Regions from separate parts of the Lysinibacillus sp. GW823-FHT02G10 genome, predicted to be linked through region 2. Evidence: riboswitches for the same ligand, from Rfam matches in the RefSeq annotation. Region 2 holds a riboswitch; each other region holds the start of a gene.

Region 1 (5,030 bases), on a different contig from region 2:
AGACTATATTGCTGACGAAGCTGTCCAACTTCATGGCGGTTATGGCTTTATGGCTGAATATGAGGTAGAGCGTATTTACCGTGATTCTCGTATTAATCGAATTTTTGAAGGTACAAACGAAATTAACCGCATGATTGTACCTGGCACATTTATGAAAAAGGCGCTAAAGGGTGAGCTACCATTATTACAAGTTGCCCAAAATTTACAGCAAGAGCTGCTTATGCTAATGCCAGAGGATATCGGTACAGAGCCGTTAGCACAAGAAAAATATTTAGTGAAAAATGCCAAGAAGATTGCTGTATTAGCTGCAGGATTAGCAGCACAACGCTTTGGTGCAAAGCTTGATCAAGAGCAAGAAGTATTGGTAAACATTGCGAATATAGCTAACCAATTATTTGCAATGGAATCAGCTGTCTTACGTACAGAAAAAGCAATTGCTCGTGACGGTGCTGAAAAAGCACATCAAAAATTGCTATACACACAAATTTTCTGCCAAGAAGCATTCGCAGAAATCGAAAAAGAAGCAAAAGACACAATTCTTGCTTCAGCGGATGGCGATGCAGCCCGTATGACATTATCTGCACTGCGTAAGCTAACGCGTAATAATCCATACAATTTAATTGCGAAGAAGCGTGAGGCTTCCGTTAAATTAATTGATGCTGAAAAATATATTGTATAATAGTGCAAATTTAACCTAGCTATCTGCAAAAGATAGCTAGGTTTTTTATATGAGATGGATAATCGTAAAAGGAGCGGATAAATTTGCACAACTGGTGGATAAACTTACAAAAAAGAGTGAAGTTCACCATTGAAAACAACTATGATGGTATACTACAGAAAAAGACAGAAGAGGAGCATTGTAATGACGATTCAATTTTTCCATTATCCGAAATGTACAACATGTAAAAAGGCACAGAAGTGGTTAAATGAGCATGAGGTTTCCTATGAAGAGGTACATATCGCAGAGCAACCTCCGACTAAAGAAGAACTAACAGCTATTTGGCAAGCTAGTGGACAGCCTTTGAAGAAATTTTTTAATACCTCAGGCATGAAATATCGTGAGCTTGGCTTAAAGGACAAGTTAGCGGAAATGACGGAGGATGAGCAGCTTGAGCTACTTGCTTCAGATGGCATGTTAATGAAACGTCCCATCGTGACAGATGGAAAAAAAGTTACTTTAGGTTTTAAAGAAGTAGATTTTGAGCAAGCTTGGAAATAACCGTATTAAACCTTGTATTTATAGGAGAAGTATGGCACACTGAAAGTGAATATATTACATATTTATGGAGGGGTTTTTTGCATGAGCACACCTAAAGACTTACGATACTCTGAAGAACATGAATGGGTAAAAGTAGAAGATGGAAAAGTACGTATTGGTATTACTCACTTCGCACAATCTGAATTAGGAGATATCGTATTCGTTGAGCTTCCACAAGTTGGCGACGAAATCAAAACAGATGATCCATTCGGTAGCGTAGAATCAGTAAAAACTGTTTCTGAATTATATGCACCAATCTCAGGTACTGTAGTTGAAGTAAATGCAGATTTAGAAGATAGCCCAGAATTCGTTAATGAATCACCATATGAAAAAGCATGGATGATCGTTGTTGAGCCTGCTGACGCATCAGAAGTTGAGAAACTAATGACAGCAGAGCAATACGAAGAAATGATCGCTGAATAAGACAAGCCATAATCGAAAAACGTCGGAAACTACCGGCGTTTTTTGTTATATAATGACTTATAAGTGGGGATCTCTAAATGGAGGTGGCGTAATGTTCGAGGGAAAATGCTTGATAGTAGAAGGGCGCTCAGATAAGCTACAAATTGAGCCTATTTTGAATGAGAATGTTACAATACTATGTACGAATGGTACAATTGGTGTGCATCAATTAGAAGAACTACTGGATCCCTATGAGGGCTGTGAGCTATTTACTTTTTTTGATGCAGATACTTCTGGTGATAAGCTACGTGCATTAATGGACAGACATTATCCAGAGGCTGAGCATCTGCGCACAATGCCAACATACAAGGAAGTAGAAACGACACCAAGAAAAGTGCTAGCAATGATCTTACTGCGTGCACATTTTTCAATCCATAATGAATATATTTTGTAAGGTTGCGTGAGTAAATGGAAGAATGGTCAATAGAGCAGTGGGAAGCGGCTAAACAGTCGGGAGAGAAAACTGCATTTTATTTATATACACCGATGTGTGGAACGTGTGCAGTGGCATCTAAAATGATGTCCATTATTGAGCAATTACTGCCACAGCTACAAATTGGTAAAGCAAATATCAACTTTTTGGAACACATAGCTTATGAGCATCAAATTGAAAGTGTTCCATGTCTACTCATCAGTGATGGCGGAAAAGTGACAGAAAAGATTTATGCTTTTCAATCCGTACCATTTTTATATGAATTGTTAAAAAAATCAATTGACTGAACTTTACTAGCGTGGTAAAGTATCAAATATATTACTAAAACATTAAATATATCGAACTCTTATGAAGAGTGGCGGAGGGAAGTGCCCTATGAAGCCCGGCAACCATCACAATGTGAAAAGGTGCCAAATCACCCAAAGATTTTTCTTTGAAAGATGAGAGAACGGTTTAACGTATCATACGTGACCCCTTCTACTTGTCTGTGAGTGAAGGGGTTTTCTATATGAGAAAAGGAGTATTCGCTATGATCCAGCTTCAAAATATTACAAAGAAATACAAAACAGCAAATGGCGAATTAACGGCAGTCAAAGACGTCAACCTTACTATTAATAAAGGTGAAATTTTTGGCATTATCGGCTATAGTGGTGCTGGTAAAAGTACCATGATTCGTTTATTAAACGGTTTAGAGAAACCGACAGCAGGAACAGTAACGGTGAACAATCAAGAATTTTCATCGATAAAAGGGCAAAAACTTAGAGCAGCTAGACAAAAGGTAAGTATGATTTTCCAGCATTTTAATTTACTTTGGTCAAGAACAGTTGCCGAAAATATTGCATTCCCTTTAGAAATCGCAGGCTTCCCAAAGGCTCAACGTGAAGCGCGTGTGAAGGAATTAATTGCCCTTGTAGGCTTAGAAGGGCGCGATAAGGCATATCCATCCCAGCTTTCTGGGGGACAAAAGCAGCGTGTAGGAATTGCACGTGCATTAGCGAATAATCCAGAGGTTTTACTATGTGATGAGGCGACATCCGCACTCGACCCTGAAACAACGGATGCCATTCTTGATTTACTCGTAGATATAAATGAACGCTTAGGCTTAACAATCGTCCTGATTACCCACGAAATGCATGTCATCCGCAAAATTTGTCATCGTGTAGCGGTGATGGAGGCAGGCGAAATTGTGGAACGTGGTGAGGTATTACAAGTCTTCCAAGCCCCACAGGCGGCTATTACTAAGAAGTTTGTATCTCAAATTACAGACACTAAGGAAACACAGGATACGGTAGCACAAATTAAAACAAACTATCCAACTGGACAACTTGTCAAATTGATTTTTGTTGGTGAAAAAACAGAACAGCCTGTCATCTCACATCTTGTGAAACAATTTGATGTAGAAGTAAGTATTGTTCACGGAAATATTTCGCAAACAAAAAATGGTGCATATGGTACATTGATTGTGCAAATTGATGGCTCTCAGACAAACGTCACTGAAGCCCTTCGTTATTTAAATACAGTGGAAGTACAGACGGAGGTGATTGAAAATGCTAACTAATCTCTTTCCGAATGTAGACTGGGAAAATATGTGGCAAGCTACGTATGAAACTTTATACATGACAGCTATATCAACGGTTGTGACATTTATTCTTGGGTTAGTCATTGGTATTGTTCTATTTTTAACTAGCCCCAATCAGTTATGGGCAAATAAAATCGTTAACTTTTTAACAGGATCACTCGTTAATATTTTCCGTTCCATTCCATTTATCGTATTAATTATTTTATTAATTCCATTTACGAAGTTTTTACTAGGTACAATTCGCGGTGCCAATGCGGCGTTACCTGCTTTAATTATCGGTGCAGCACCGTTTTATGCTCGTATGGTATTAATTGCGTTACGTGAAATTGATAAAGGTGTGATTGAAGCAGCCCGTTCAATGGGAGCAAAAACTTCTACGATTATTTGGAAAGTATTGGTTCCTGAATCATTACCAGCTTTGATTTCTGGTATCACTGTAACGGCTGTTGCTCTTGTAGGATATACAGCGATGGCAGGAATTATTGGTGCAGGTGGTCTTGGTAACTTAGCTTTCTTAGACGGCTTCCAGCGAAATCGCCAAGATGTGACATTAATGGCAACTATTTTGATCTTAGTAGTCGTATTTATTATTCAATGGATTGGTGATTTAATTACCGAGAAAATTGATAAACGCTAGCAAGAAAAAGGGGTTATTCCGGTTTTTACCGCTAACATATTTTAAACAAATAAAAGGGAGTGTCATAAATGAAAAAGTTATTAGCAGGATTATTTTTATCAATACTTGTACTAGCATTAGCAGCTTGCGGTACAGATAAAAAAGAAGATGAAAAATCAGCATCTGGCGATCAAACAGATAACAAAGAAAACGTAACATTAAAAGTAGGTGCTTCTAATACACCGCACGCAGTTATTTTAGAAAAAGCAAAACCGATCTTAGCTAAAGAAGGCATAGACCTTAAAATTGAAACGTATACAGATTATGTTCTACCAAACCAAGATTTAGAGTCAAAAGATATTGATGCAAACTATTTCCAGCACATTCCTTACTTAGAGCTACAAATTAAAGACAATGGCTATGATTTCGTTAATGCAGGTGGCGTTCATATTGAACCAATCGGTATTTACTCTAAAAAATATAAAACGTTAGAAGACCTGCCTGAAGGCGCAACAATTTTACTTTCTAACTCAGTATCTGACCATGGTCGTATGCTGTCATTGTTAGAGGCTAAAGGCTTAATCAAATTAAAAGAAGGCATTGATAAAACAGCAGCAGAATTAAAGGATATTGAAGAAAATCCTAAAAACTTTAAATTCGATGCAAATACTGCCCCAGAAAT
Region 2 (5,030 bases):
ATCACGGAATTAGATGCGGATCATATCATCCTTTTCCCTTCAAACGGAACATGGGAGTCTAAAGAAAACCAAGAAGCCATTAAATGGTTAGATAGTACACTATGGAAAACACTCCCTGCTGTAAAAAATGGGCATGTTTATATTGCTGATCGCACATATTGGCAATCTGGCGCAATCACAGCCAACTTGCTAAAGTATGATGATTTAGAGAAATGGTTCGTCAAATAATTTTCCAAAGAAAGCTCTTAATGAGGGCTTTCTTTGTGTTGTTCTGCCAATTCAAAAAAAGGGGTGAATTATTAATGGGTAACTTAACACATGTTTATACGTTACAAAATATCTCTTATTCAATTCAACCGTCAAAAAAGTTATTGATTAGTAGTGATTTCTATACACTTTTTATCGTAATGAATGGTAGCGGAAAGCTAGCCATAGATCATGACACCATTCATTTTAGTGAAGAAAAGTGCATATTGATTCCGCCAAATAACACGGTTAGTATCCACATTCAAAGTGAACACCTTTGTTTTTATCAGTTACAATTCAACATTGTCAATCTCAGCAATAGTCAAAATTCATATAGTCATTTTACAAGTATCAGCGAACGACATCTTCTCCCCTTTTCACAATGTCATAGACTGCTAGAAGTCATCTATCAAAACCGGTTAGCGGAGGATGAACACACGATTTTTGAACAGCATGTGCACTTTCAAGAGCTGATGTTATTACTCTTACATCAAACCATACCCAAGCAGATGAAAAAAAATGATCGCCAATCTGTTGAGCAGTCCGTTAACCATTTACAAAAACATTTTGAAAAAGAGTGGACGGTTGAGCAGCTAGCACAGCTAGCTGACGTACCAAGATGGAATTACACGCGCATTTTTAAAGATATTACGGGACAAATTCCTCTTCACTATTTAACTAAACTTCGTATTGAAAAAGCTAAGCATTTATTAATGACAACAAATGATCGAGTATTTGAAATTAGCCAGTCTGTCGGATTTAATAATGAGTATTATTTCAATCGTCGCTTTAAGGAACATGTCGGCATCTCTCCAGGACAATATCGAAGAAATCAAAGCAGCCATATACGTGTATTTGCACCATTCTTAGAAGATTTCTTTGTTGCGCTTGGGATTACGCCAATTGCTCAATTCAGTCATTCAAAATGGGGGAAACAAGACTATTTAGGTCTACAGAAAGTGCCAGATATCGATGTACAAAATAGAGAAATGGATCGACTCTTTTACTATAAGCCAACTTTAATTATGTTAGATTCTGGTGTAGAGCGTTGGGAATCCTTTCAGCACTTAGATGAAGTAGCCCCCGTCTGCCATCTTTCACACCCTGGAGAGAATTGGCAATCTACTTTATTTAAAATTGCAGATCTAACAGGAAAAACCTCCTTGATGCAAGACGTAATCCTACAATATGAAGATAAAGTACAACAAGCAAAAGGAATTCTTAGCAAATCTGTTTATGGGCAAAGTGTAGCATTTCTCCGTATTTCAGCCATTGGCATTACTCTATATGCGGGTCCTGAATGTGGCTATACGGGCCCCATTTTATATCGTGACTTAGGTTTAATGCCACATTCACTAGTATGGAGTATTCCGCACAATCAACGTAAAGCACAACTGACATTTGCTCAATTGTTGCAATTAGATGCTGATCATTTATTTATTACCTTTGATAAACAACATTCCATTTATGAAAATGAGGAACGTGCTATTTTAAAAACTCCTACTTGGAAAAACCTAGCTGCCGTTAAAAGCAACTGTGTCTATGAAGTAGACTTTTTAACATGGATGAATTATGGCATTTTATCACATAGTAAAAAAATTGATGATGTCTTAAATGTACTTGGCTAAAAGGAAGCTTACTTTAGCTTCCTTTTTCAATGATTAGGACAAACATTGCACTGCTAATAACACCGAAAGCCGTTTTGCTACATAAGATAGGATATCAGTTATAGGATAGGAGGAATGACCTTGTATTACAATCCTTATCCGTATTTTGTGCATCCCTATCATTATCCAACATCGCCTATCGCTAATCATTTTGCCATTAGACCCTTTTCGCAACATCTAGCAATGCCGACCAATAATCCTTTTCCACCTGTCGATACACACAAATTAAAAGCTTCAGCATCACGGATAAAGGCAATGATGCAGCAAGCCCAATTACTTACGGATAAAATAGATAGCTCCCAACAATTCGCACATGATTTAATGAATGCTGCTCAACTTTCAAATAAAACAGAGGTTGAAAAATTAATCACATCAACAGGCATTACGATGAAATTTGAAACAAACTATACACCAGACAGTTTTAGAATACGTCTTATTGATAATGATTGTTGTGGAGTCACCTTAAATTTGAATTGGTGAAAATTCCTAGTGAACTTGTAAACTATAAAAAACTATGCTAAAGTGTTTGTATTGTTATTTCTGAAAATTCTTATATTACTTTTCTTATCAAGAGAGACGGAGGGATTGGCCCGATGAAGTCTCAGCAACCAGCTAACAGTATGGTGCTAATTCCAATTGGCAAAATGATCAGCCTTGAAGATGAGAAGAAGAACTACCGTTGTTGCAGCAGGAGTCCTCTTCTATTAGGGGACTCCTTTTTATTTACAACTATTTTTACAGAAAGCAGGGAAATCGATGTCTAATGAACTTTTACAAGCATTGCAATTATTAAAATCGAAACAGTGGGTTGACTTAACACATACATTCGGCCCTAATTCACCACATTTTTTTATGTTTGAGGACGCTAAATTTGAAACGTTATTTTCTCATAAGGACGGTTTCTTCGCTCAACAATTCACGTTCCCTGGTCAATATGGCACACATATCGACCCACCCATTCATTTTGTGCGAGATACTCGCTACTTAGAAGAATTAGAACTAAAAGAGCTTGTTCTTCCCCTTGTTGTTATTGATAAATCACAAGAGGCTGCGAGCAACCATGATTTTTCATTAAGTGTTGAAGATATTCTTGATTTTGAGGACAAGCATGGAGAAATTGAAGCAGGAACATTTGTAGCATTACGCACAGATTGGAGTAAGCGCTGGCCAGATAAAGAGGCTTTCAGTAATAAGGATGCAGATGGACATAACCATATCCCTGGCTGGGGTTTAGAAGCTTTACAGTTTTTACTAAAAGAACGCAAGGTAAGCGCAATTGGTCATGAAACTTTCGATACGGACTCTGCTGCTGATTTTCGTAAAAATGGCAAGCTAGATGGCGAATATTTTGTACTTGACCAAGACACCTATCAAATTGAGCTAATGACGAATTTGGACAAGCTACCTGCGAAAGGCGCTATCATCTTCAATATCGTACCTAAGCCAGAAAAAGCATCTGGCTTCCCTGTGCGCTCATTTGCTATTTTGCCATAACTTAAAAGTCGGTATAGCGTATACCGACTTTTATGTTTGTCCATTTCTTTTTTTGAATAGAAAGTAAACAATGAGCATCCCTACAATAAATAAAAGGATAAGATAGATACTATAATGAGTCAGATAGTATCCAACAAATCGCCATTTCTCTCCAAGCATCTTTCCTAATGATATAAATGTGAACGTCCAGATAAATGCCCCTGTATAGGCAAAAAGCGCAAACTTTCTATAAGGATAATTATTAATAGCCGCAATATACGCTGTCAAATGACGTACCCCGGGGATAAAATAGCCAATTAATAATAGGGTAGGTCCTATTTTTGTAAACATCTTTTTCGTAAAGTCAATTTTTTGCTCTGTAATATGAATTTTAGGCCCATATTTCTGCAATAACGGTAAGCCAAAACGATAACCAATATAGTAACTTAAGGTAATGCCTCCAACCGCACCAATCATTGCACTGACTAAAGCAGGAATATGTTCAAGACTTTCTCGGTAAACACTATAGCCTACATAAGTTAGAAACACCTCATCAGGAAGTGGCACCCCTACAATACCTCCAATTAGAATCACGATAATTCCAAAGTATCCGTAATGTTCAATTAGAGACTGCACGTGATGTGCCATAAATCATCCCACCTAAAATTTATTAAAATCTACCTGCTATATATAGTGTAGCCTCAGCGCTCTAAATGACTTGAAGCTGACGTAAAGCAAAATTGATACCGCCATCCGTAGATGTCTTTGTAACAAAATTCGCAACACTTTTTAGAGCTTTACTACCATTTCCCATGGCAATTCCTACTCCTACATATTCCAACATGTCAATATCATTATCCCCATCCCCAAAGGCAATCGCATTCTTAGGGTCAATATTGAAATGATCAAGCACCGCTTTAATAGCTATAGACTTCGAAACATCCTGCTGTAATACATTCACAATATAAGGATGCCAACGCTGTAAAAATATATTCGAAACTTGGCTAGTATATCTTTTTTCAGCCAGCTCATCCGCATATAGACACATGAGAAAAACCTCTTCATCTACAATTTTTTCATTTATATGTGGAAAATCCCGTAAAGATAAAGTTTCTTGCATCGCTCTTAAAGCTACTGGACTTTGTATGCTATTCATGGATAGCTGCTCTGTAAAAAATGTTAGGCTATGCTGCTGTTCCTGTGCAAACGCCTGTACATTGTGGACAATTTCTTTGGCAATCGGAGTTTTATGTATGACAAGATCCTTATGTTTCACATAGGCCCCATTTGCAGTAATAAAGGTTTCAATCCCCAGCGCTTTTAACTCATAGCACATAGATAAGGGTCTTCCAGTAGCCGCTACAAGATGGATTCCTTTTTCTTGCAATAGCTGAATAGCTTGTTTTGTACTTTCTTCCACACAGCCATCCTCGTAATTAATCAATGTGCCGTCTACATCAAAAAACACGATATTATACTTCATTTTGAGCACTCCTTCATAGTCATTTAGAACCAATTTATAATTTTTCTCCCATGAAATATGTGAAAGTATTTTGACAAACTTTAAGCAAACTATATAACTTCCTTTTGCACCACCGATAAAAACTATTACAAGCGTATTTATAATAATATTTAACTAAAAAT
Region 3 (5,030 bases), on a different contig from region 2:
TCAGTTGCCCAGAAAAATAGTAAAACTACGGATGTAATGATTAAACGAATTTCAGGAGCCTTTAATGGGCCAAGCTCTGCAAGCTGTTTTTTGATGACCTCTTTACCACCTTCGATATTGCTAGTCTCAGGTTTAATTAAAGCAATCATAATGAAAAATAAAAAGATCGACATAATAATTGAGAAGGGGGCTGCATAAAGTAGCCAAGCACCCCATGAAATATCCACCTTAAATTGCTCTTGGATAAAGTTTAAAGCCACCATATTTTGAGCTGCTGCAGTTTTAATACCAATATTCCAAATGGAAACGGCTTGTACCGAAGTAATAACTAATAAGGCAGCAAGCCGACTATCACGTGGTAAACCAAATGCTGCCACCATTCCAAGCAATATCGGTACTACCGCGCCAGCTCGTGCTGTAGCAGAAGGTACAAAAAATGCGAGGACGATAGACACTAAAATAGCGCCAAATACGATAGCTTTTGTTTTCGTTCCTACCAGTGAAAGAATCCAAAGTGCAAGTCGTTTATGTAGATTAGTAATTTGCATTGCTGCCGCTAGAAAAAGAGCTGCTGCTACTAAAGCAACGGCAGAATTACTAAAGCCACTTAAAGATAATTTTAATGCGCTAGCTGTTCCTAGCTCTGTAGTTGGATTATCCATTGACGGAGCGAGTCCTAGTAAAACAGTTACTAGTGCAATGATCATGGCCGAGCTCACAGGATATGAAACGGCCTCTGTAACCCAAAGGATGACTGCAAAAGCTAAAATGGCTAAAGCTCGTTGCCCAGCTATAGGTAAATCACCATTGTTAGGTAAGAAGGTAATAATGATTAGTAACGCGAATGCCAAGCCAATCCATAGTGGCTTTAAATTAAGTTTTGTAGCTGCTTGCTTTGGTGAAGACATATTTTCTCATCCTTTCTACGATAAAAATGACGATTATTATCCATAACATCGGCCTGTATAATGTTTTATTGAGATAAGAATATGTCTATTTTATTGTAGAAAAAAATCTATGTGAAAATGGTGTTTTTTACAGCAATATGAGTAGATAAAGAGAAAAAATACGGTCACAAAAAATACAAAAATATCCATTAAATATTATTTCTTTTTCTTAAAGGCAGATGTTACTTTAGGCTCTGTTCCATTGACTAATCGTTTAATATTTTCGAGGTGCAGGATGATGGCTATGCCAAAAAGAAGAAGAGCTATAATGGTTGGGCCAATGCCAGGAATCCATAAATAAGTTACTGTACAAAACACGAGATAAAATTCTAGAACACCTACAATTAAATAATTTGTTGCAAAGGATAAAATAACAAATAAAATAAGTGCAAATAAACCAATCTTCCAATCAACAGCAAGTAAAATACCAATGATGGAGGCCGTTCCTTTCCCGCCGTTGAAGCCCATGTAGAAGGGGAAATTATGACCTAAAATAACCCCAGCAGCCATAATATAAGTAAGCAGCCAAATTTGTTCTTCTGTTAAATGAATGGCGTCCCCTAGATAAAAATGCGCACCTATAATAGCGACAACGCCTTTGCCTATATCGATGAGGGCTACTAAAACGCCATACTTCCAGCCAAGGGAAAGAGTAGCATTAGAGGCACCAGCATTACCGTGGCCAGCCTTTTTTAAATCAACCCCCGATAAAAATTGAGCCACTTTAGAGCCGTGAATACAGCCTATTAAATAGCCAATCATAAGAAAAATGATCACGGCCTTTACCATAAAAATACTCCTCTCAAAATTTTTTCTAAAATAGTGTATGCGTTCATATTACGTATAAGAGCAGACAGAAGTTTCGGAAAAAATAAAATTTACTTGTTGACAGAAAAAAACTCTATGTTTATACTGTGTAACAACGATGGAAATTGAATCTCATACTCTTATCAAGAGCGGCGGAGGGATAGGCCCTATGATGCCCGGCAACCAGTAAGCAATGAGCTTACTAAGGTGCTAATTCCTACAGATTCTTACTTGGATCTGGCAGATAAGGGGAGGAAAACTTGCAACCGCAACCCTCTTCTTAGCTGAAGAGGGTTTTTGTTTTCTACAGAAAAATCCTCCTCATCTCCGGTACCATCGTAAAAAAATAACCATTTGGAGGTACACAATGACAAATTTTAAACCAGAAACATTGCTGTTGCATGGTGGTCAAGAGCCAGACCCAGTGACGGGTTCTCGCACAGTTCCAGTCTATCGCTCAACTGCTTTCGTATTTAAAGACACTGCTCATGCGCAACGTCTTTTTGCCTTAGAGGAAGCAGGGAACATTTACACACGAATTACCAACCCAACAGTTGATGTGTTTGAAAAACGTGTGGCTTTATTGGAAGGTGGAACAGCAGCAGTAGCACTTTCATCTGGTGCAGCAGCTATCGCATTTTCCATTTTAAATCTAGCTGGAGCTGGTGATGAGATAGTAGCAGCTAGTTCTTTATATGGTGGTACGTATAATTTATTTGCTAACACATTGCCAAACTATGGTATTAAAACAATTTTTGTAGATGAAACAAACCCAGAGAATTTCAAAGCAGCGATTACTGATAAAACAAAAGCTGTCTTTGCAGAGGTTTATGGTAATCCAAGTTTAAAGGTTTTAGATATTGAGGCAGTAGCTAAAATTGCACATGATAATGGTCTACCATTAATTATTGACAGCACGTTCGCTTCTCCTTACGGTTCTACACCTATTGAATACGGCGCAGATGTTGTAGTTCATTCAGCAACTAAATGGATAGGAGGTCATGGTACAACTTTAGGGGGCGTTGTTGTAGACGCTGGTAAGTTTGATTGGACTAGCGGTCGATTCCCTGGTTTTACTGAACCAGATGCCTCTTACCATGGTCTACGTTATGGAATTGATACAGCTTCTGCTGCCTTTGCTACAAAGCTACGTGTACAATTATTACGTGATTTTGGTCCAACATTAAGTGCTGATGCTGCTTTTAATTTATTGCAAGGGTTAGAAACGCTTCATCTGCGTATCCCTAAACACAATGAAAATGCATTGGCAGTGGCTGAGTATTTACAAAACCACCCATCTGTGGAGTATGTAAATTATAATGGCCTAGAAGATTTTCCGACACATGAGTTAGCAAAAAAATATTTAAGAAATGGCTTCGGTTCAGTGCTTACATTTGGCATAAAGGGTGGACGAGAAGCTGGGCGAAAGCTTATTGATAGCGTGAAATTATTTTCACATGTAGCAAATGTAGGTGATGCAAAGTCATTAATTATTCATCCAGCTTCCACTACTCATCAGCAACTATCAGCAGACGAATTAGTTCAAGCTGGTGTAACCGAGTCGCTCATTCGCTTATCCATCGGTTTAGAGGCAGTAGAGGATATTATTGCTGATTTAGATCAAGCCATTACACAGGCTACAACAACTGAACAAACAGTAGAAGCTTAAAGTTTAAAGAAAATGGTAAGATGTTGTGACGTTAACGTATTTTCTCATTCGATTAGCCTCATTTGGTAATGCGTTAAACGTTGCTACATCAATCTATTACTGCACCCGTTAATTATCAGAACCTTATAAAAAATAATACCAAGTAATTTTATATGTATTATTGACTTTATTAAATCCATGTTATATACTAGGAAATAAGTTAACAGTACGAAAATTTTTTTAAAAAAGGTAAATGTTTTCATAAGTGCTCCCCCACTTTTGAATATATAGAAGAGTAGTTGCCTAGCCAGTGATTACTCTTCCCAAAAACTGATGATAAAGGAGTGTTTAAAATGGGTAACATCTATAGTGCGCAAAACATTGTATCCTATCTAATATATGAGCTAAATGAAGGGCATGTATTTGTCAACAATAAATCCATTCAACACCTTCTTACATCAGTCGAAAGAAAATGGCAGGAAGTATTTGGTCATACAGCATTTCAAGAACATGTTTTTACTGAAAAGGACTTTACTGTAAAGGAAGTATTTGAGGCATATGAACAGTACGGTGTGAGCCATATCTCACTTCCTGCAACAGAGTTTTACTTGAAGTATGGTACATTTCAATTAGTGGAACGTACGTATGCAATACCAAATTTTACAGAAGAAGAGATTAGTCTTGTTCAACAAGCTTTAGCACAATATCGTTATCAATTGCTTTCAAAAGCAAGTTAAAACCCCCTCATATTTTTAAGCTCATTCTCTGCTGCTACAGGGAATGAGTTTTTTCTTTAAAGGGATTGTTATGAGTGTCTGAGCATACATATATATAATAGAAGAAAGACATTCATATATTGAAATGTAAATAGTCAATATTTGTTCAAATCTTATAGATTGATTAATAAAACGTATAATAAAGGGAATGAAACCGATTTCTTTTGCACATCTAGAGAAAACAAATGTCCTTCCTAGAAAGATTTTTCTTGTGCAAAGCGTGTATTTGCGTTACAATTTTCTTTAAGTTAAATTTTGAATTATTTGAATTTGTGTGTGTCCTAACACATATAGAAATAGCGAAACTCATACAAAGAGAGTTGTTGGCTAAAGACTGCGGTGGGTGTCAAATTGTCATGACACAACCCCATGGAAAATTAGCTTTAATGAAACTGCGGAATGTAAGTTGGAGGGAATAACAAGAATGGCAACTATAAAGGCAGCGATTTTAGGATTTGGAACGGTAGGTCAGGGGATTTACCATATTTTAAATGAAAAACGAGAAGAGCTAAAAAATAAATTAGGTATTGAATTAGAGGTAGCGAAGATTTTAGTGACAGATGCTAGTCGTGAACGTGTCCCAGGCACAGCACATTTAATGACAACAAGTATGGATGAAGTCTTAGCAGAGCCAGGTATGCAGGTAGTGTTTGAAGCAATTGTGAACGAAGAACCTGCATACAGTTATTTAAAGCGAGCGGTGGAACATAAATGTCATGTTATTACTGCCAATAAAGTGATGTTTGCCAAACGAGGCTTGGAGTTGCAGGATCTTGCAAAAGCTAATGGCGTTTTTGTAGGCTATGAGGCTACTACCGCTGGTGGCGTACCTGTTATAAAAACAATGAAAAA
Region 4 (5,030 bases), on a different contig from region 2:
CCTCACTTATTTATTGAAAATAGGCTTTCTTTTATTTAAAAAGGCTTGAATACCTTCGTTATAATCGTCTGAACTAAATGAATCCAAAACTAACTGTGCCAGCTCATCGTTTTCTTCAATTTCACCATCAACAATTGCTTGGATAATTTTTTTGATGCCTGCGTTTGCAATGGATGATTTACTTAATAAATGTTCAGCGAATTGCAATGTCGCCTCATCAATTTCCTCTGGTTCGTGTAGGGCCGTGATTAAACCAATGTTTTTTCCTTCTTCAGCTGTAAAAATAGTAGCTGTGTACAAAATTTCCCTTGCCTTAGCGACACCAACAATATTGATGAGACGTTTCGTGCTTTCTAAATTATAGACAATACCTATGTTTGCAGCGGTAATGCCTAGCTTACTCTTAGGCGTTGCTATTCTAAAATCACAAGCATTTGCTAACTCTAAGCCACCACCAATTGCTAAGCCCTGAATCATAGCAATTGTCGGGTGTGGAAATTTATAGAGAGCATCGATCGCCTTTAGAGCCAATTCATTATAGGCTTTGGCATTGTCTGTAGCATAACGAACATCTAAAAACTCGCTAATATCTGCACCAGAAGAAAAGGCTACTTCATTGACACCGCGAACAATTAAAAGTTTGATGGAAGAATCTATACGGAGCAGCTCTAGTTGGTCTACTAAGGCTTGAAACATTGCCCTTGATAAAGAATTCCGTTTATCCGGGCGGTTTAATACTAACGTTGCAATATAGCCATTTTTCTCTACATAAATTTCGTTTGTCATCTTCATTCTCCTCTTAATCTTTTTTCAACTTCGCGGCGAAGCGGTTACCAATGGATTGAATGCTCTGCACAAGGATGATTAAGATAAAGACAGTTGCATACATCACATCAACCTCATAGCGCAAATGACCATAACGATAGGCAAGGTCACCTAAACCGCCAGCACCAACCATTCCTGCCATTGCTGTTGCACCAATTAATCCTATTGTGGCAATTGTTAAGCCTAAAATAATAGATGGTCGCGCTTCACGTAATAGGACATGCCAAATGATATGGCGACGTTTAATACCCATGGCTGTGTAGGCTTCTACTACTCCGGAATCCACTTCTAAAAGCGCAGACTCCATCAGTCGTGCAATATAAGGAGCTGTGTAAACAACTAGTGGAACGATTACACCTTTAACACCAATTGTTGTACCTACAATTAACTTGGTAAAAGGTAAGATGAAGAATAGTAAAATGATAAATGGAACAGAGCGAACAATATTGATAAATAGATTAAAAAACTGATAGAAAAATTTATTTTCAAAGGATTGTCCTGGTCGTGTTAAAACGATTAATAGCCCTAATGGAATGCCAATCAGAATGGAGAAAAATAATGAAATTCCGACCATTTGAAATGTTTCGATAATTGCTTTGCCAATAACATCTGACCAATCTGTAAAGAAGCTTTGGATACTACTCATTGAACGCACCTCCTAATTCTTCCACTGCCACGCCATTTTCTGAAAAATACGTTAACGCCTTTTGGACAATCTGCGTTTCGCCATGTAAATGCACCACAATATTGCCGACAATACCGTTTTTTAATTCAATAATATTAGCTGTTAAAATATTTGGTTGCACATCATATACCTTAGTGACTTCTGCTAATAATGGCTTACCAGTACTTTCACCAAGGAATGTTAAACGGATTACACTTCCTGAAACATTTAATTGCTCAATAAGAGAAGGGGATAAATTACGTTGTGAAATTGTATTCAAAAACTTTCGCGTTGTAGGGTGATTCGGTTTCGCAAAAAGTTCAATCGCTGTGCCAAATTCCACAACTTTCCCTGATTCTAGAACAGAAACCTCATCGCAAATTTTTTGAATTACATTCATTTCATGTGTGATGAGCAGAATCGTAATGCCTAATTCACGATTAATTTTTAACAACAATTCAAGAATGGCTTCCGTTGTCTCAGGATCAAGTGCACTTGTTGCTTCGTCACTAAGTAAAATCTCTGGTTCCTGTGCTAAGGCACGTGCAATAGCCACACGCTGTTTTTGACCACCTGAAAGTTGATTTGGGTAACTATCTAGTTTATCTGTTAAACCGACAATTTCAGCATACTTAGCTACTCGGTTTTTTACTTCCGCCTCTTTATAGCCTAGTAGCTTTAAGGGAACTGCAATATTATTGTAAACTGTTGCTGTTTTTAAGAGATTAAAGTGCTGGAAGATCATCCCGATTTTTTGGCGTGTTTGACGTAATTTGTGAAGAGAAAGGGTCGTAATGTCTACATTGTCTATCACTACTTTTCCTGCTGTAGGACGTTCTAGTAGATTAACGCAACGAATGAGTGTACTTTTACCAGCACCACTATAGCCGATTACACCATGAATTTGTCCCTTTTTTACGTGAAGGTTGATGCCATCCACAGCTTTTATGATGCCTTTTTTCGATTTAAATTCTTTTGAGATATTTTGTAATTGAATCATGCGATTGTTTGCTCCTTTCTCAACCTTCTAAAAAGCAAGAATCTGCTCGTCTTCCCATTGGGGAATTTCAGCAGATTCTTCGGCTTTATAGAAGCTTTCTGAACATATTACCAGCTAGGGATTACAGAACCTTTGAATTCCTCTTCGATGAATTGACGCACTTCGTCAGATTGGTAAGCCTCAACGAACTTTTTAATTGTTGGATCATTTTCATTTTCAGCACGTACAACAATATAGTTCACGTATGGAGAATCAGTAGATTCCAATAAAATAGAGTCATCTTTAGGGTTAATGCCAGCCTCTAGTGCAAAGTTTGTATTAATAGCTGCTACATCTACTTCACTAAGTTGTTTAGGAATTTGAGCTGCCTCTAATTCAATGAATTTTAAATTCTTTTTGTTTTCTTCTACATCACGGATCGAGGCTGTTAAGTCTGCACCCTCTTTTAACTTAATATAGCCAGCTTCCTGTAAAACAAAGAGGGCACGTGCTCCATTCGTTGGGTCATTTGGTAAGCCAAACGTTGCACCGTCAGGAATGTCATCAAAGGATTTATATTTTTCTGAGTAGATACCCATTGGATTTAAAATCGTCTTGCCCACTGGTACTAAGTCTGTATCATGGTCTTTATTAAATGTATCTAGGAAAGGCTCGTGTTGATAGCTGTTCGCATCAAGATCACCTTCAGCTAAGGATGTATTAGGTAAAACATAGTCAGAAAATGATTTTAGTTCTACTTCTAGCCCATTTTCTTTTGCTACTTTAGCGGCTACTTCTGCAATTTGTTCGTGTGGACCAGAAGTGACGCCTACAACGATTTTCTTTTCATCAATTCCTTCAGCTTGGCTTTTACTATCTTCTTTAGAGCCACAGCCTGCCAAAGCTGCTACTAATGTTAAACTTGCTAAACCTACTAAAAATTTATTTTTCTTTTTCATGAAAATACCTCCAAGATTGTTTTTATCGGTTTTTTGAAAATAAAAAAACTCTCTTACAAATTAAGAGAGGCTCATGAAAAGATGTCCTCTCTTATCTATCAAACGAAGATCGTTTGCAGGATTTAGCACCTTCCTATAAAAAGGAGGTTGCCGAGCTTCATAGGGCCAGTCCCTCAGCTACTCTTGATAAGAGATTTATAATATTTTTTTGTAATTCCGATAGAACTAATATAATTTATAGGGTATAGTAAGTCAATAAATAATTTTTAAATTTTTTATATAATTATAATATTTCGACGCAAAAGAGGGATAACAATGTCTGTAAGAGTTAATTATGGTATAGGTTCATTTGGTAAGGTTATTAGTGCTCGTTTTCTAACGGGAACAGATATCATTGAAGGAATTGAAGCGCTTTGCGAAGAGAATAGTATAGAGTCAGCAACAATTGTAAGCTGTATTGGCAGCTTTCAAAAAAGTAGCTTTGTTTATTTAGTGCCAGATGCAACAGTTCAAATTCAAGTTCGTTTTAGTGATGTGATTGAAAAAGAGGGACCATTAGAATTTATTCAAGGTTCAGGTGTGGTGTGTAAGCGAGAGGGTGGATATGAGACACATTTCCATGGTTCTATGAGCGATCAATGGGGTGTTGTATCAGGTGGGCATTTAATAAAAGGAGGCAACCCTGTTATTACTGCTGACATCGTGTTGGCAGAGGTACAAGGGATTCAACATATTCGAAAATGGGATGATGAAACAGGTCATGTTCAATTTTATCCATTAGAAAATGGTTTAGGGCAACCAAGGAAAATTGAAAAATAGTAATAATCCTGTAGCTAGGGATAGCTACAGGATATGGCGTCATTATCTTTTAAACAATTGTAATTGCTCGATTCTATGGATTGCTTCACGTAAGCGCTCCTCACTAACCAGCAATCCTACGCGAACATAGCCTTCACCATATTGACCGAAGCCATTACCTGCTGCTACAGCGATATCAGCTTTTTCGAGCAAAAGATCAGCAAACTGTTCACTTGTATAGCCTAATGGTACAGGGAGCCATGCGAAGAAGGAGCCTTTTGGAGCCGTAACATGCCAGCCAATTCTTCGAGCTTCTTCAATGAGTACATTGCGGCGACGCTCATAAGTAGCTCGTAGTTCATCCGCACATTGCTGGGAAGCCGTCAGTGCTACTGCTGCGGCTTGTTGAATGGCAGGGAATTGACTACAAAACAGATGATCCTGAATTAGATTAATAGCAGCAATAATCTCGGCATTCCCTACAGCGAAGCCTATACGCCAGCCAGCCATATTATAGGTTTTCGATAATGTATACATTTCAACTCCTACTTCTTTTGCACCCTTTGCTTGAAGGAAGCTAAATGGTTTATTACCGTCAAATCCTATTGCCCCATAAGCAAAATCATGTGATACGATAATATTGTGCTCCTTCGCAAAGCGAACGGTCTCTTCAAAAAACGCAAGTGATGCTGTACCACCTGTAGGGTTGTTCGGGTAATTTAAGTAAAGAAGCTTTGCTTTTTCTTTCACTTCATCAGGTAATGCATGATAATCAGGTAAGAAATCATTTTCAGCAAAAAGGGGC

The links. Region 2 has a riboswitch for S-adenosylmethionine ahead of AC1RFD_RS18675 (cyclase family protein). Riboswitches for the same ligand answer to the same signal wherever they lie in the genome.
Region 1: it holds a riboswitch for S-adenosylmethionine, as region 2 does, so the genes downstream of both, AC1RFD_RS14410 (methionine ABC transporter ATP-binding protein) here and AC1RFD_RS18675 (cyclase family protein) in region 2, are expected to answer to the same signal.
Region 3: it holds a riboswitch for S-adenosylmethionine, as region 2 does, so the genes downstream of both, AC1RFD_RS16750 (O-acetylhomoserine aminocarboxypropyltransferase/cysteine synthase family protein) here and AC1RFD_RS18675 (cyclase family protein) in region 2, are expected to answer to the same signal.
Region 4: it holds a riboswitch for S-adenosylmethionine, as region 2 does, so the genes downstream of both, AC1RFD_RS16415 (MetQ/NlpA family ABC transporter substrate-binding protein) here and AC1RFD_RS18675 (cyclase family protein) in region 2, are expected to answer to the same signal.

The regions. Positions count from the first base shown of each region.
Region 1 covers NZ_JBXAJI010000004.1:80,108-85,137, reverse strand. Annotated here, with positions in the region: gene AC1RFD_RS14435 (acyl-CoA dehydrogenase FadE) at 1-679, shown strand, start outside; gene AC1RFD_RS14430 (arsenate reductase family protein) at 863-1,219, shown strand; gene gcvH (glycine cleavage system protein GcvH) at 1,301-1,681, shown strand; gene AC1RFD_RS14420 (toprim domain-containing protein) at 1,773-2,114, shown strand; gene AC1RFD_RS14415 (thioredoxin family protein) at 2,129-2,440, shown strand; SAM riboswitch class I at 2,497-2,600, shown strand; gene AC1RFD_RS14410 (methionine ABC transporter ATP-binding protein) at 2,683-3,711, shown strand; gene AC1RFD_RS14405 (methionine ABC transporter permease) at 3,701-4,369, shown strand; gene AC1RFD_RS14400 (MetQ/NlpA family ABC transporter substrate-binding protein) at 4,438-5,030, shown strand, end outside.
Region 2 covers NZ_JBXAJI010000007.1:95,417-100,446, reverse strand. Annotated here, with positions in the region: gene AC1RFD_RS18690 (ABC transporter substrate-binding protein) at 1-228, shown strand, start outside; gene AC1RFD_RS18685 (AraC family transcriptional regulator) at 303-1,874, shown strand; gene AC1RFD_RS18680 (YuzC family spore coat inner layer protein) at 1,995-2,393, shown strand; SAM riboswitch class I at 2,475-2,580, shown strand; gene AC1RFD_RS18675 (cyclase family protein) at 2,670-3,407, shown strand; gene AC1RFD_RS18670 (DedA family protein) at 3,438-4,034, opposite strand; gene AC1RFD_RS18665 (Cof-type HAD-IIB family hydrolase) at 4,096-4,869, opposite strand.
Region 3 covers NZ_JBXAJI010000005.1:248,502-253,531, reverse strand. Annotated here, with positions in the region: gene AC1RFD_RS16760 (DASS family sodium-coupled anion symporter) at 1-908, opposite strand, end outside; gene AC1RFD_RS16755 (glycerol-3-phosphate acyltransferase) at 1,104-1,736, opposite strand; SAM riboswitch class I at 1,892-2,005, shown strand; gene AC1RFD_RS16750 (O-acetylhomoserine aminocarboxypropyltransferase/cysteine synthase family protein) at 2,122-3,423, shown strand; gene AC1RFD_RS16745 (hypothetical protein) at 3,756-4,139, shown strand; gene AC1RFD_RS16740 (homoserine dehydrogenase) at 4,603-5,030, shown strand, end outside.
Region 4 covers NZ_JBXAJI010000005.1:170,601-175,630, reverse strand. Annotated here, with positions in the region: gene AC1RFD_RS16430 (enoyl-CoA hydratase/isomerase family protein) at 7-786, opposite strand; gene AC1RFD_RS16425 (methionine ABC transporter permease) at 800-1,471, opposite strand; gene AC1RFD_RS16420 (methionine ABC transporter ATP-binding protein) at 1,464-2,489, opposite strand; gene AC1RFD_RS16415 (MetQ/NlpA family ABC transporter substrate-binding protein) at 2,597-3,427, opposite strand; SAM riboswitch class I at 3,516-3,620, opposite strand; gene AC1RFD_RS16410 (PPC domain-containing DNA-binding protein) at 3,743-4,246, shown strand; gene AC1RFD_RS16405 (pyridoxal phosphate-dependent aminotransferase) at 4,289-5,030, opposite strand, start outside.